DNA from 2 places in the Micromonospora palomenae genome. Region 2 is predicted to be linked to the other one. Evidence: riboswitches for the same ligand, from Rfam matches in the RefSeq annotation. Region 2 holds a riboswitch; the other holds the start of a gene.
What was found. Region 2 has a riboswitch for thiamine pyrophosphate ahead of thiE (thiamine phosphate synthase). Riboswitches for the same ligand answer to the same signal wherever they lie in the genome.
Positions count from the first base shown of each region.

Region 1 (6,839 bases), on a different contig from region 2:
AGCAGGGTGGCCACCGTGCCGTTGGTGGCCCAGAGCTTCACCCCGTTGAGCCGGTAGCCCGTGCCGTCGGCGGTCGGCTCGGCGATGGTGGCCAGGCGGGCCGGGTCGGAGCCGACGTCCGGCTCGGTGAGCAGGAACGCGGAGACCTCTCCGGCGGCCAGCCGGGGCAGGAAGAGCTGTTTCTGCTCGTCGGTGCCGAACATCTTCAGCGGCTGCGGCACGCCGATCGACTGGTGGGCGGAGAGCAGCGCGCCGATCGCCGGGCTGACCGAGCCGGCCAGCATCAGCGCCCGGCAGTAGTGCAGGTTGCTCAGGCCGAGACCGCCGTACTTGCGGTCGATCTTCATGCCGAACGCGCCGAGCCGGGCCAGCCCCTGGAACACCTCGTCCGGGATGGACGCGTCCCGCTCGATGGCGGCGCCGTCCACCTCGGACCGCAGGTACGCGCCGAGCTCGGTGAGGAACCGCTCGGCCCGCGCGTCGTCGTCCGGGTCGGAACGCGGCCAGGGGTGGATCAGGTCGAGCCGGAACCGGCCGAGGAAGAGTTCCTTGCCGAAGCTGGGCCGGTCCCAGGCGGTTTCTCGGGCCGCCTCGGCGACCTGGCGGGCCTCCTTCTCGGAGACCTGGCCGGCCTCGGCCGGCAGCGGCCCGGCGCCGTCCTCGGTGGGTCGGCTGTTGTGCGTCGTGGTCACGGCTGCCCCCTCGAACCTCGGTCCGGATGCGTCAACGTGCTCGACAAGAGCAACGCTACCCCCGGGTGTTACCCAGGGGTAGCGTTGCGCGCACGTCGGATTTCCCGGGCGGTGACCGGGTCAGTCGCCGGTCAGCACCTGCGGCGCGTCATCGTCGTCGTCATCGACGTCCTCGCCCCAGTTGCGCCGGGCCATCGGCAGGAAGACCCAGAAGGTCAGGAACCACAGCGCGGTGAGCGCGCTCAGCACCAGGGCCACGCCGCGCTGCAGCACGAAATCGGTGATCAGCAGCACCGCGCTGACCATCGAGATCAGCATGAAGGCGAGTCCGCCGCTGGCCATCCGGTGGGCGAAGCGCACCAGCTCCGGCTTGCGACCCTGGCGGAACAGCGCGCGGTGGAAGGCGACCGGCGAGATGATCATCGCGGTGGCGGCCGCCGCCGACAGCAGCGAGACGATGTAGACGTCCTTCTGGAAGCCGCTGGTCCGGGTGAAGCCGTTGCTGAACGGCAGGGTGAGCAGGAAGGCGAAAAGGATCTGCACGCCGGTCTGTGCGACGCGCAACTCCTGGAGCAGATCGGCGAAGTTGCGCTGCCAGCGCTGCTTCTCGGATTCCTTCGACACGCGCTACCTCCAGAAGAGACGGTACTGCCGACGAGGCCCACCCCGCCGGCAGCAACGCCAATGCCCGAAGCGGAACCGCGCGAAACCGGCTCACGAACCTCCCCTCGTTCGCGACTGCGGGGCTCGCAAACCCGGCTCACTCCTCGCGCTCACGCCCCTCGGCGGATGCGGCCGGCGTACCGGGCCTCCAGCGCGGCGTTGTGCTCGTCGCCGCCGGTGATGTTCGCCGACAGGTAGACCGGGGGCCGCTCCCCCGCCGCGATCAGCCGGGCCACCGTCTCGGCCACGATCTGCTGGGCCAGCAGGGCCGCGGTGATCGAGGAGACCGCGCCGACCGCGCCACCGTCGGGCAGCGGCAGGGTCGCGTCACCGTACGGGGCGCCGTTGTCCAGCACCACGTCGGCGAAGTCGGCGAGCTTGCGCCCGGACGGGTGGCGGGAGGCCATCCGGCCCGAGTGCTGCGCCGAGGTGATCGCCACCAGCCGGTGCCCCCGCTCGACGACCAGCGACGCGAACTCCACCATCGCGCCGTTGACGCCGGAGTTGGAGGCCAGCACGAAGATGTCCGACGGGCGGACCGGGGCCAGCTCGTAGAGCCGGTGCGCCACGGCCGGATCGCGCTCCAGGTGCGGCCCGAGGATGCTCGCCGGCTCGCCGCCCACCAGCACCAGGTCACGGAGCGCGATCCGGTTGGTCGGCACCAGCCCACCGGCCCGGCCGGCGATCTCCATCGCCAGTGCCTCGGAGTGGCCGGTGCCGAAGGCGTGCACCACCCCGTCGGCGCGCAGCGCCTCGGCGATCAGGTCGGCCGCCCGACCCACCGCCTCCCGCTGGCTCGTGGCCACCCGGCCGATCGTCTCGGTCACCACCGCCAGGTATGCCTCGGCGCTCACCGTCATCCGTTCCTCCGTCCGTCGGTCCTGCTCGTCGGGTGGCCCACGGCGGGCTCAGGCCAGGTTGCGTACCCGGGCCAGGATCGCCTCGGCCAGCGGGGCCGGCGCCTCGTCGGGAATCCAGTGGGTGACGCCGGGGAGCGCGACGAACCGGTACGGCCCGGTCACCTGGGCGGCGCAGGCCTCGGCGGCGGTCCGGCCGATCGCGACGTCCCCGTCGCTCCAGACGAAGGTGGTGGGCACCGCGACCGGCCCGGTCCGCGCCAGGTCGGCCCGGGACATGGCCCGGTACCAGTTCAGCGCCCCGGTCAGCGCGCCCGGCTCCCGCATCGGCTCGGCGTACCGGGCCACCCGCCCGGCGTCGCCCACCCCGGAGAGCAGCCGGCGCAGGGCAGTCGCCCGCACGGCCAGCAGCACTTTCTCGGCCTTGCCCGGCTGGCGGAACAGCAGCATGTACGACGAGCGCGCCTTCTGCCGAGGGTCGTTCGCCAGCGCGTGCGCCATCGCGGCGGGATGCGGCACGGAGACGGCAGTCAGGGTGCGGACCCGCTCGGGGTGCCCCGCGGCGAGGCCCCAGGCGACGACCGCACCCCAGTCGTGCCCCACCACGTGGGCCGCCTCGACGCCCAGCGCGTCGAGCAGCGCCACCGCGTCTTCGACCAGCTTCGGCAGCCGGTAGGCGGCCACCTCGGCCGGGCGGGCGCCCGGCGAGTAGCCCCGCTGGTCCGGCGCATACGTACGCAGGCCGGCGGCGTGCAGCGCCGGCACCACCTCGTCCCACTCGCCGCCGTGCTGCGGGAAGCCGTGCAGCAGGAGGACGGGTTCGCCGCCCTCCGGGCCGCCGGTGCGTACCTCGAACGTCAGCCCTCGCGCCTCGACCCGCATGATCGGCAGCCTACCCAGCCCGGCGGTCGTCCACCCGGGCCGACCGTGGCGGGGTCGGAGCTGTTAGCGTCGACGAGACAACTTCACATCCGACAGGGGAGCGCACAGCGCTGAGAGTGCGGGCACCGCCCGCAGACCCTCGAACCTGATCTGGGTAATGCCAGCGCAGGGAGTTCGGTCGACCTCCAGCCGCGCCGCCGTCCGGTCCCATACCGGGCGCGGCGTGCGTCTTCTCCTGGTTCGATCATTTGGACTGGGAGCACACATGACCAACACCGACAGCAACCGGTGGCGCACCATCGACATCGTCATCGCGGCGGTGCTCGGGGTGGCCTTCGGCATCATCTTCTGGGCCTGGGGCCTGCTCTGGAACGGCCCCGCCGACGCGATCCCGCTGCCCGGCCGGGCGGCCATCTACGGCGTCTGGCTGGTCCCCGCCGTCCTGGGCGGCCTGATCATCCGCAAGCCGGGCGCCGCCTTCTTCACGCTCACCGTCGCCGCGCTGGTCTCGGTGGCGCTGGGCAGCAGCTGGGGCTGGACGCTGGTCATCCAGGGTCCGCTGGAGGCCGCCGCGGCGGAACTCGCCTTCGCCGCCTTCGGGTACCGCGTCTTCCGGCTGCCCGTCGCCCTGCTGGCCGCCACGCTGGCCGGCCTGGCGGCGGCGCTCTACGACGTCTTCATCTGGTACCCGGACACCGCCTGGGGCAGCTTCCGCCTCCCCTACATCCTGATCACCGCGGTCAGCTCCCTGGTGATCGCCGGCCTGGGCAGTGTCGCGCTCACCCGCGCCCTCGCCCGCACCGGCGTCCTCGACCGGTTCCCCGCCGGCCGCGAACGCGCCGCCATCTGACCGCCCCCCGCTTCGTTGATCAAGAGGTTTGCGTCAACGGGAGCCACCGTCGTGACGCAAACCTCTTGATCACCGGCCGGCTCCCGGCCGGAGCCGGCCGGGAGCCGGGTGGGCCTGGGTAGGGAGGGGGTCGGGTGGGCGCGGTGGAGGTGCGCGGGTTCGGGTGGCGGCACGCCGGACGGAAGGCGTGGGCCGTGCGCGGGGTGGACCTGCGGATCGAGGCCGGGGAACGGGTCCTGCTGCTCGGGCCGTCCGGGGCGGGCAAGAGCACCCTGCTGGCCGCGCTGGCCGGGCTGCTGCCCGAGGACTCCGGCGAGCAGGAGGGCACCGTCGAGATCGACGGGCTCGACCCGCGCAAGGACCGGGAACGGGTCGGCATCGTCTTCCAGGACCCGGAGACCCAGCTGGTGATGGCCCGCAGCGGCGACGACGTCGCGTTCGGGCTGGAGAACCGGGGGGTGCCGGCCGGGGAGATCTGGCCGCGGGTGGACGAGGCGTTGCGCCGGGTCGGCTTCCCGTACGACCGGGACCGGCCCACCGCGGCGCTCTCCGGCGGCGAGCAGCAGCGCCTGGCCCTGGCCGGCGCGCTCGCCCTGCGCCCCGGCCTGCTGCTGCTCGACGAGCCGACCGCCAACCTCGACCCGGCCGGCGCCGACCTGGTCCGCCGGGCGGTCGCCGGCGCGCTGTCCGCCGACACCACCCTGATCCTGGTCGAACACCGGGTCGCCGAGGCGCTGCCGCTGGTCGACCGGGTGGTGGTGCTGGAGCCGGGCGGCGGCGTCCGCGCGGACGGCCCGCCGGAGGCGGTCTTCGCCGCGCACGGCGAGGCACTGGCCGCCGAGGGCGTCTGGGTGCCGGGCCGGACCATCCCGCCCCGGCACGCCACCACGCCGCCCGGCGAGGAGTTGCTCACCGCCGACCGGCTCGGCCTGCCACCCCGGCTGGCCCCCACCGACCTGCGGGTACGCGCCGGCGAGGCGCTCGCCGTGCTCGGGCCCAACGGAGTCGGCAAGTCCACCCTGGCCCTGCTCCTCGGCGGGCTGCTCCGCCCCGGCGTCGGCCGGGTCACCGCCACCGCCGCGCTGGCCGGGGCGGACGACCGCACTCCCCCGCACCGCTGGCGGGCGCCCGCGCTGACCCGCCGGATCGGCTCGGTCTTCCAGGACCCGGAGCACCAGTTCGTCACCGCCACCGTCTTCGACGAGCTGGCGCTCGGCCCCCGCCGGACCGGCCAGTCCGAGCCGGCGGTACGCGCCACGGTGGACGCCCTGCTGGACCGGCTGCGGCTGACCCGGCTGGCCGGGGCGAACCCGTACACCCTCTCCGGTGGGGAGGCGCGGCGGCTGAGCGTGGCGACCGCACTGGCCACCGCGCCCCGCCTGCTGATCTGCGACGAGCCGACCTTCGGCCAGGACCGGCGCACCTGGCGGGAGCTGCTCGACCTCTTCGCCGACCTGCGCGACGCCGGGCACGCCGTCGTCACCGTCACCCACGACGCGGACTTCGTCGCCGCGCTCGCCGACCGCACCGTCACCCTGAACCGGCGGCCCGACCCGGCCGGCGGCGACTCCGGGCGGCGCCCGTGATCAGCCTGGAACCGGTCGCGGCGCCCGGCGCGCCGCTGGCCCGGCGCAACCCGGTGGCGAAGCTGGCCGCCGCGTTGGTCTTCTCGGCCGTCCTGGTGGCCACCCTGGACCCGGTCGCCCCGGCCATCGCGATCGCCGTGGAGCTGGCCGTGCTGCCGCTGTTCGGGATCCGGTACCGGGTGCTGGCCCGACGGGCCCTGCCGCTGCTGGCCGCCGCGGCCGGCATCGTGGTCACGCTGGTGCTCTTCGCCGCCGACCGGTCCGGCCGGGTGCTGCTGGACGCCGGGCCGCTGCTGGTCACCTCGGGGGTGCTGCTGACGGCGCTCGGGTTGGTGCTGCGGATGTTCGCGGTGGCCCTGCCGGGCGTGATCGTCTTCGCCACCACCGACCCGACCGACCTGGCCGACGCGCTGGTGCAGAACGCGAAGGCGCCGGCCCGCTTCGCCATCGGGACACTGGCCGCGTTCCGGCTGGTCCCGCTGCTCGGCCAGGAGTGGCAGATGATCGAGATGGCCCGCCGGGCGCGCGGCGTGGACGCCGGGCGCAACCCGGTGGCGAAGCTGCGGCTGTTCGTGTCGACCGCGTTCGCCCTGCTGGTCGGGGCGATCCGGCGGGGCACCCGGCTGGCGGTGGCGATGGACGCCCGGGGCTTCGACGCCGGTACCCCGCGCACCTTCGCCCGCCGGCAGCGGTTCGGCGTGGCCGACGGGCTGCTTGTCGCCGGAGCGGCCGTGCTCGGGAGTGCGGCGATCGCGGTCAGCGTCGCGCTCGGCACCTTCCGCCCGCTGATCGGCTGACCCGGGCGACCGGGGTCCGGACCGGCGGCCCGGTGGTCAGGTTCGGCCGTGGTGACGAGCGGTGCCGGCGGACCCTCCGGCCGGCCACCTTCGGAGGGAAGGTGTCCGGTGAGCGTGATACCTCTGAGGTATCAAGATGCCTCAGAGGTATCACGCTCGTCGCGGTCATACCCCCCGCGCCGCGACACGCCGAACCGGCTCACCGGGCCACGCTGGACGCGGTCCCGGTGCAGCAGCCGACGGGTCGCCGCACCGGGAGCGCCGGATCAGGTACGCGACCGACCGGCCGTCGTACCGACAGCGCCGATCAGTCGTACCGGCAGCGCTGATCAGCTGCGGCGGAAGGCGTACCGGCGGGTCTGGCCACGGGCGGCGGTGGAGCCGCCGCGTACCGCCGGGCCGGTCCACGGCGGGGTCGTCGGGGCGGGCCGGGCGGCGGCGGGCGCGGAGCCCGTCTCCTCCGGCAGGGTGACCGGGGCGGCGGGCGCCACGGTGAGCGCGTCGAGATCCGG
Region 1 covers NZ_VIXA01000003.1:575,256-582,094, reverse strand. The annotation lists gene FHX75_RS23705 (acyl-CoA dehydrogenase family protein) at 1-692, opposite strand, end outside; gene FHX75_RS23700 (DUF6328 family protein) at 813-1,316, opposite strand; gene FHX75_RS23695 (sugar isomerase domain-containing protein) at 1,466-2,215, opposite strand; gene FHX75_RS23690 (alpha/beta fold hydrolase) at 2,264-3,094, opposite strand; TPP riboswitch at 3,179-3,284, shown strand; gene FHX75_RS23685 (ECF transporter S component) at 3,360-3,944, shown strand; gene FHX75_RS23680 (ABC transporter ATP-binding protein) at 4,079-5,530, shown strand; gene FHX75_RS23675 (energy-coupling factor transporter transmembrane component T family protein) at 5,527-6,327, shown strand; gene FHX75_RS23670 (hypothetical protein) at 6,657-6,839, opposite strand, start outside.
Region 1: linked by a shared signal. The riboswitch ahead of FHX75_RS23685 (ECF transporter S component) and the one ahead of thiE (thiamine phosphate synthase) in region 2 are both predicted to bind thiamine pyrophosphate.

Region 2 (6,839 bases):
CCACCGCCGCCGCGACCACCTCCGGCAGCGGCCGCCGGGCCTGCCACCGGTCGGTGAGGAGCACCAGCCCGGAGGGCACCACCGGACGGGCGGCCCCGGTCACGGCGCCCGACGCGGGTCCACGCGCCCACCGCACCGGGCCGGCCGGCCGATCCGCGCCCCCCGCCGGATCGGCCGGCGCACCCACACCCGCGGGCGGGCCGGCCGGTGCGGGTCCGGGCGCGGCGAGCCGCCCCGAGTCGGCTCGACGCGGGTCCGGGCGCGTCCCGGCGGGGAGTGGACCGCGCACTGCGCCCGCCTCGGGCGGCCCGTCGACGACCTGCCGCGTCGCCGTCACAGGTCGGGCCTTCCCTCTTCGGGGGTGGAGGCGAGGGCGTGGAAGCGGCGGGCGATCCGGCCGGCGCCGTACGCGAGTCGGCCCGCCTCCACCGCGTACCGCATGGCGGTGGCCATCGCCACCGGGTCGGCGGCCCGGGTGACCGCGCTGGCCAGCAGCACCGCGTCGCAGCCCAGCTCCATGGCGAGCGCCGCGTCGGAGGCGGTGCCGATGCCGGCGTCGAGGATCACCGGCACGGCCACGCTCTGCCGGATCAGCCGGATGTGGTGCGGGTTGGTCACGCCCAGCCCGGAGCCGATCGGCGCGCCGGCCGGCATCACCGCGGCGCAGCCCACGTCGGCCAGCCGGCGGGCCAGGATCGGGTCGTCGGAGGTGTACGGCAGCACGGTGAACCCGTCGGCGACCAGTTCCTCGGCGGCGCGCAGCAGCTCCACCCCGTCGGGCAGCAGCGTGCGCTCGTCGCCGATCACCTCCAGCTTCACCCAGTCGGTGTCGAACGCCTCCCGGGCCAGGTGGGCCACCTTCACCGCCTCGCCGGCGGTGTAGCAGCCGGCGGTGTTCGGCAGCAGCCGCACCCCGCACCGGTCCAGCACGTCGAGCAGCCCGCCGGCCGCAGCGGGGGTGGTGTCCACCCGGCGCAGGGCCACGGTGACCAGCTCGGTGCCGGAGGCCCGGACGGCCCGCTCCAGCACGTGCAGGTTGGCCGCGCCGCCGGTGCCGAGGATGAGCCGCGACCCGAGGGTGACGGTGCCGATGGTGAGCGTCACGCCGCTCACCCGCCCTGGGCGGCGCTGAGCACCTCGACCCGGTCGCCGTCGCGCAGCACGGTCGCCGGCCAGCCGGTGCGGGGCACCACCTCGCCGTTCACCGCCACCGCGAGGCCGCGCCGCTGCTCGGTGACCGCGCGGACCAGGTCCGCCACGGTCGACCCGCCGGGCAGGTCCCGGCCGGCACCGTTGACGATCAGTTGCACGTCTCCTCCTCGGGGGTGGGTGCGATCCGGTCCCGGCCGGCGGCTCGGGCGGCGGCGCCGGCGGTGAACCGGTCCGGCGCGAAGGGGGCGAGCAGCGGGTCCGCCGTGCCGGTGACCACCAGCTCGGCGATCAGGTCGGCGGTGACCGGGGTGAGCAGGATGCCGTGCCGGTGGTGGCCGGTGGCGACCAGCACACCGGGCCGGCCGGGCAGCGGCCCGAGAATCGGCGCGTTGTCCGGCGTACCGGGGCGCAGTCCGGCGGCGGCCTCGACTAGGTCGTACTCGGCCAGGTCGGGCACCAGGTCAACGGCGGCGCGGAGCAGTCGCAGCACCGCCCCGGCGGTCACCTCGGTGTCGGCGCGCTCCTCCACGGTCGCGCCGAGGACCACCTCACCGTGGGCGCGCGGCACCAGGTACACCGACTCGCCGTCGGCGTACCCCCGGATCACGTGCCGGAAGTCCGGCGTGCCGCGACCGGGCGCGCGCAGCCGGAGCACCTGCCCCTTCACCGGCCGGACCGGCAGGCCGGTGAGCGCGGCGGCGCCGCAGCCGGCGGCGACCACGGTGACCCGGGCGTCCACGTCGGTGAGGCGCGCGACCGCGCCGGGCACCAGCGTGGCCCCGGCCCGCTCGGCCGCCGCCCGCAGCGCGGCCACCAGCCGCCGCGGGTCGACCTGGTGGTCGCCGGGCGCGACCGCGCCGCCGCGCACCCGCGGCGCCAGCGCCGGCTCGCGGTCCCGCAGCTCCGAGGGGCGCAGCGGCGTGATCGGCAGCCCCAACCCCTGCTGGTACGACCAGAGCCGCCGCGCCTCGGCCAGGTCGTCACCGGTGAGCCCGACGACGAGGGTGCCCTCGGTGCGGTGGCCGAAGTCGGTGCCGGCGGCCTCGGCCAGCTCGGCGGCGAAGCCCGGCCAGCGGGCGGCCGACTCGGTGAGCAGGCCGGTCAGCTCGTGCTCCCCGAAGTACGCCTCGGCGACCGGCGAGAGCATCCCGGCGGCCACGTGGGACGCGCCGGAGCCGGGGGCGGGATCGTGCACGACGACGCGCAGCCCGCGCGCGGCGCAGCGCCAGGCGATCCCCAGCCCGACCGGTCCCGCCCCCACCACGGCGACGTCCGGTCGGGTCAGCACGTCAGCGCCCCGAGCAGTTCCGCGGTCGCCCGGGCCGGATCGGCGGCTCCCGACAGCGCCCCCACCACCGCCACCCCGTACGCCCCGGCGGCCCGCAGTGCCGGCACCGACGCGGCGGTCACCCCGCCGATGGCGATCACCGGCACGGCGACGGCCTCGGCGACGGCGCGTACCCCGTCCGGGCCGATCGGGGCCGGCAGGCCGGCCTTCGTGGTGGTGGCGTGGCAGGGGCCTACGCCCAGGTAGCTGGCCCCGGCGGCGACCGCCTTGGTGGCGGCGACCGGTTCCCGGGCGGTGGCGCCGAGCACGGCGGCGGCGCCGAGCACCCGGCGGGCCGCCCCGACCGGCAGATCGTCCGCGCCGACGTGGCCCCCGGCGGCGCCGACCGCGAGCGCCACGTGCAGCCGGTCGTTGACCAGGCACGGCACCCCGTACGGCGCGCAGAGCGCGAGCACCCGGCGGGCCAGCTCGTACGCCTGCCGGTCGGTGGCGTCGTCGTCCACCCGGACCTGTACGACCAGCTCGGCGCGGGCCACCGGCAGGGCGGCGCGCAGCACGGCGAGCGGGTCGCGCCCCGGCCGGGTGTCGGTGATCAGATGCAGTCGTCCCAGGGACGGCACGGCAACGCTCCTCCCTGCGCCGGCATTACCCGGATCAGGTTCGACGGTCGGGGGCTTCAGCCCCCCTCTCAGCCCGGTGCACCGGGCTCCCGTGGGTCACTTGCGGCATACCGTACGACGGATGCGCCGATCCGCCAAGGGCGGGGGTGCGCTTTTCCCACGGACCGTCTCATCTCGACGGTGCAGGCAGCGCGTGACGGACCGCTCACGCCATGCTGTCCGGATGCCCTCTCCGCCTCGGGTTCCGCGCCGCCTCGCGTTCCTGCCCTTCCGGGGCAGCCGCGCCGTCGCGGAGGGTCTGCTCAGCTGGACCCGGCTGCGGGGCCCGGCCTGGCACCGGCTGCTGCCCGACGTCTACGTGCACCGCGACGGTTACCGCGTGGACGACCATCGAATGTGGTGCGACGCTGTCGCGCTGTTGCTGCCACCGGATGCGGCCATCGCCGGACTCAGCGCCGCCTACCTGTGGGGGGCCGATCTCCTCGCCCGGGACGCGCCGGTCACCGTGCTGCTCCCCCGGACGGCGCGGATGCGGGGACATCCCCGCATCCGTATCAGCCGGTCTGCCGTGCCGGAGACCGACCGGACACGGTTCGCGGGGCTGCCGGTCACCACCGAGTTGCGCACCGCCTTCGACCTCGGACGCCAGGGCAGCCGCACCGACGCGCTGGTCGCCGTCGACGCGTTGCTGCACCGTCGGGTGGTCAAGCTGCCCGCCCTCCGGGCGTACGCCGGTGCGCATGCCGGCTGGCCGGGGATGCCGCTGCTGCGGGAGGTCCTGGCGCTGGCGGAGCCGTTGACGGAGTCGCCGATGGAGACGAGGCTCCGCCTGCTCCTGCTCGATGCCGGACTCGGCCCGGTCACCGCCCAGCACGACGTGCACGACGGACGCGGCCGATTCGTCGGCCGGGTCGATCTGGCCTGGCCGGCACTCCGTGTCGCGGTCGAGTACGACGGCGACCACCACCGCGAGCGCGCGCACTTCCGCCAGGACGTCGCCCGCCTGAACGCGCTACGGGCGGCGGGCTGGATCGTCCTCCGCTTCACCGCCGACGACGTCCTGCGCCACCCCACCCGCACCATCGCCCTGACCACCCAGGCGCTGCGCGAACGCCAGGCCCAGCGGAACGCCATGGGTGTCACCAACCCACGTTGACACCCATGGCGTTCCACTCACCACCGTCGCCCTGCCTGCGGCAGGGCGGCTGCCGCATGGGCGCGGAGGTGGGTCAGAGGATGGCGTCGAGGGCGTCCAGGTCCTCGTCGGTGGGCTGCCAGGTGCCGGCTTCGGCGTTCGCCCGCACCTGCTCCGGCGTGGTGGCGCCGGCGATCACCGAGGTGACCGCCGGACGGGCGGCCAGCCCGCCGATCGCCACCTGGAGCATCGACAGGCCGCGCTCGCCGGCGTACGCCTCGATGGCCTCGATGGTGTCCCAGTCCGCGGCGGCGAGGCGCTGGGCGTACCGGCCACCGCCGGAGAGCCGGCTGCCGGCGGGCGGCGCCTCGTTGCGCTTGTACTTGCCGGTGAGCAGGCCGTTGGCGAGCGGGAAGAACGGCAGCATGCCCAGGCCGAACCGCTCGCAGGCGGGCACGACCTCGGTTTCGACGGAGCGTTCCAGCAGCGAGTAGTGGTTCTGCGCGCTGATGAACCGGGCCCGCCCGTTGGACGAGGCGACCCAGTCGGCGTCGGCGATCTGCCAGCCGGCGAAGTTGGAGTTGCCGAGGTAGCGCACCTTGCCGGCGCGGACGAGGTCGTCCAGGGCGGCGAGCGTCTCGTCGATCGGGGTGCCCGGGTCGGGCTCGTGCATCTGGTACAGGTCGATGTGGTCGGTGCCGAGCCGGCGCAGCGACGCCTCCACGGCCCGGGCGATGTAGCGGCGCGCGCCCCGGGCGCCGTGGTCGGGGCCGTTCATGCCGTGCATGTCCATGCCGAACTTGGTGGCCACCACCACGTCGTCCCGGCGCCCCTTGAGCGCCTGCCCGAGCAGTTCCTCGGAGCCGCCCTGCGGTTCGCCGTAGATGTCGGCGGTGTCGAAGAAGTTGATCCCGACGTCGAGGGCGGCGTCGACCACCGCCCGGGTGCCGTCGAGGTCGAGCTTGCGGCCGAAGTTGTTGCAGCCGATGCCGACCACGGACACCACGAGCCCGGAGTCGCCCAACCGGCGGTAGGTCATCTCAGTCACGAGATCCACCCTATGCCCGCCGCGGAGCCGCCAGCCGCGCGACCGCCCGCCCCGCGGAAGCCGCCGGCCCGGCGCGGGCCGCCGTCCGTCAGCGCACGTCCCAGACCGGCTCCGACGTCTCCACCACCTCGCCGTCGCCGCCGAACAGCACGAACCGGTCGAAGGACCGGGTGAACCAGCGGTCGTGGGTGACCGCGACCACCGTTCCGGAGAACGCGGCCAGCCCGGCCTCCAGCGCCTCGGCGGAGGCGAGGTCGAGGTTGTCGGTGGGCTCGTCGAGCAGCAGCAGGGTCGCCCCGGACAGTTCCAGCAGCAGCACCAGGAAACGCGCCTGCTGCCCGCCGGAGAGGGTGCCGAAGCGCTGGTCGCCCTGCGCGGCCAGCTCGTACCGGCTGAGCGCAGCCATCGCGGCGTGCCGGTCCATCCCGGCCCGGTGATCGTCGCCCCGCCAGAGGATCTCGACCAGGGTCTTCGCCACCAGCTCGGGCCGGTCGTGGGTCTGGGAGAAGTGGCCGGGCCGGACCCGCGCGCCGAGCCGGACCGTGCCGTCGTGGGCGACCGGGGCCAGGGCGGCCGCGCCGTCGACCGGGCCGTTGGCCGGGTCCGGGTCGGTGCCGCCCCGGGCCAGCAGTCGGAGGAAGTGGGACTTCCCCGTCCCGTTGGCGCCGAGCACGGCGACCCGGTCGCCGTACCAGAGTTCCAGGTCGAAGGGGTAGGTCAGGCCGTCGAGCTCCAGCTGGTCGCAGATGACCGCGCGCTTGCCGGTCCGCCCGCCGGCCAGGCGCATCCGGATGTCCTGGTCCTTCGGGGGTACGGGCGGCGGCCCGGCCTCCTCGAACTTGCGCAGCCGGGTCTGCGCCGCCTGGTAGCGCGACGCCATCCCGTCGTTGTACGCGGCCTTCTGCTTGTACATCAGCATCAGCTCGCGCAGCTTCTGGTGTTCCTCGTCCCAGCGTCTGCGCAGCTCGTCGAGGCGGGCGTGCCGGGCCACCCGGGCGTCGTACCAGCTGGCGAAGCCCGCCGGGTGCACCCAGGCGCTGCCGCCCTCGACGGCGACCACCCGGTCGGCGGTCTGCGCCAGCAGTTCCCGGTCGTGCGAGACGTAGAGCACCGACTTGCCGGACTCGCGCAGCCGCGCCTCCAGCCAGCGCTTGCCGGGCACGTCGAGGAAGTTGTCCGGCTCGTCGAGGAGCAGTACCTCGTCGGTGCCGCGCAGCAGCAGTTCCAGGGCGAAGCGCTTCTGCTGACCGCCGGAGAGGGTGCGCACCGGGCGGTCCCGGGCGGCGTCCCAGGGCAGGTCCAGCACGATGGTGGCGACCGTGTCGAAGAGCAGCTCGGCGTCGTACCCGCCGGTCTCGCCCCAGGCGGCCAGCGCGTCCGCGTACGCCAGCTGGGCCTTGCCGGCGGCGGTGCTGTACTTGCCGCGCAGCTCGGCCGACCGCATGGCCGCCTCGGTCTCGGCGAGCCGGCGACCGGCGTCGCGCAGCGCCGGTGGGGCGAGCGAGAGCGCCAGGTCGGCGAGCGTGGTGTCGTCCCCGATCATGCCGATGAACTGCCGCATCACGCCGAGGCCGCCGGCCCGGGCGACGGCGCCGG
Region 2 covers NZ_VIXA01000002.1:1,970,896-1,977,734, reverse strand. The annotation lists partial or broken gene FHX75_RS20420 (thiamine phosphate synthase) at 1-82, opposite strand, end outside; gene FHX75_RS20415 (thiazole synthase) at 334-1,113, opposite strand; gene thiS (sulfur carrier protein ThiS) at 1,110-1,310, opposite strand; gene thiO (glycine oxidase ThiO) at 1,301-2,440, opposite strand; gene thiE (thiamine phosphate synthase) at 2,434-3,060, opposite strand; TPP riboswitch at 3,055-3,163, opposite strand; gene FHX75_RS20395 (DUF559 domain-containing protein) at 3,284-4,216, shown strand; gene FHX75_RS20390 (aldo/keto reductase) at 4,290-5,252, opposite strand; gene FHX75_RS20385 (ABC-F family ATP-binding cassette domain-containing protein) at 5,332-6,839, opposite strand, start outside.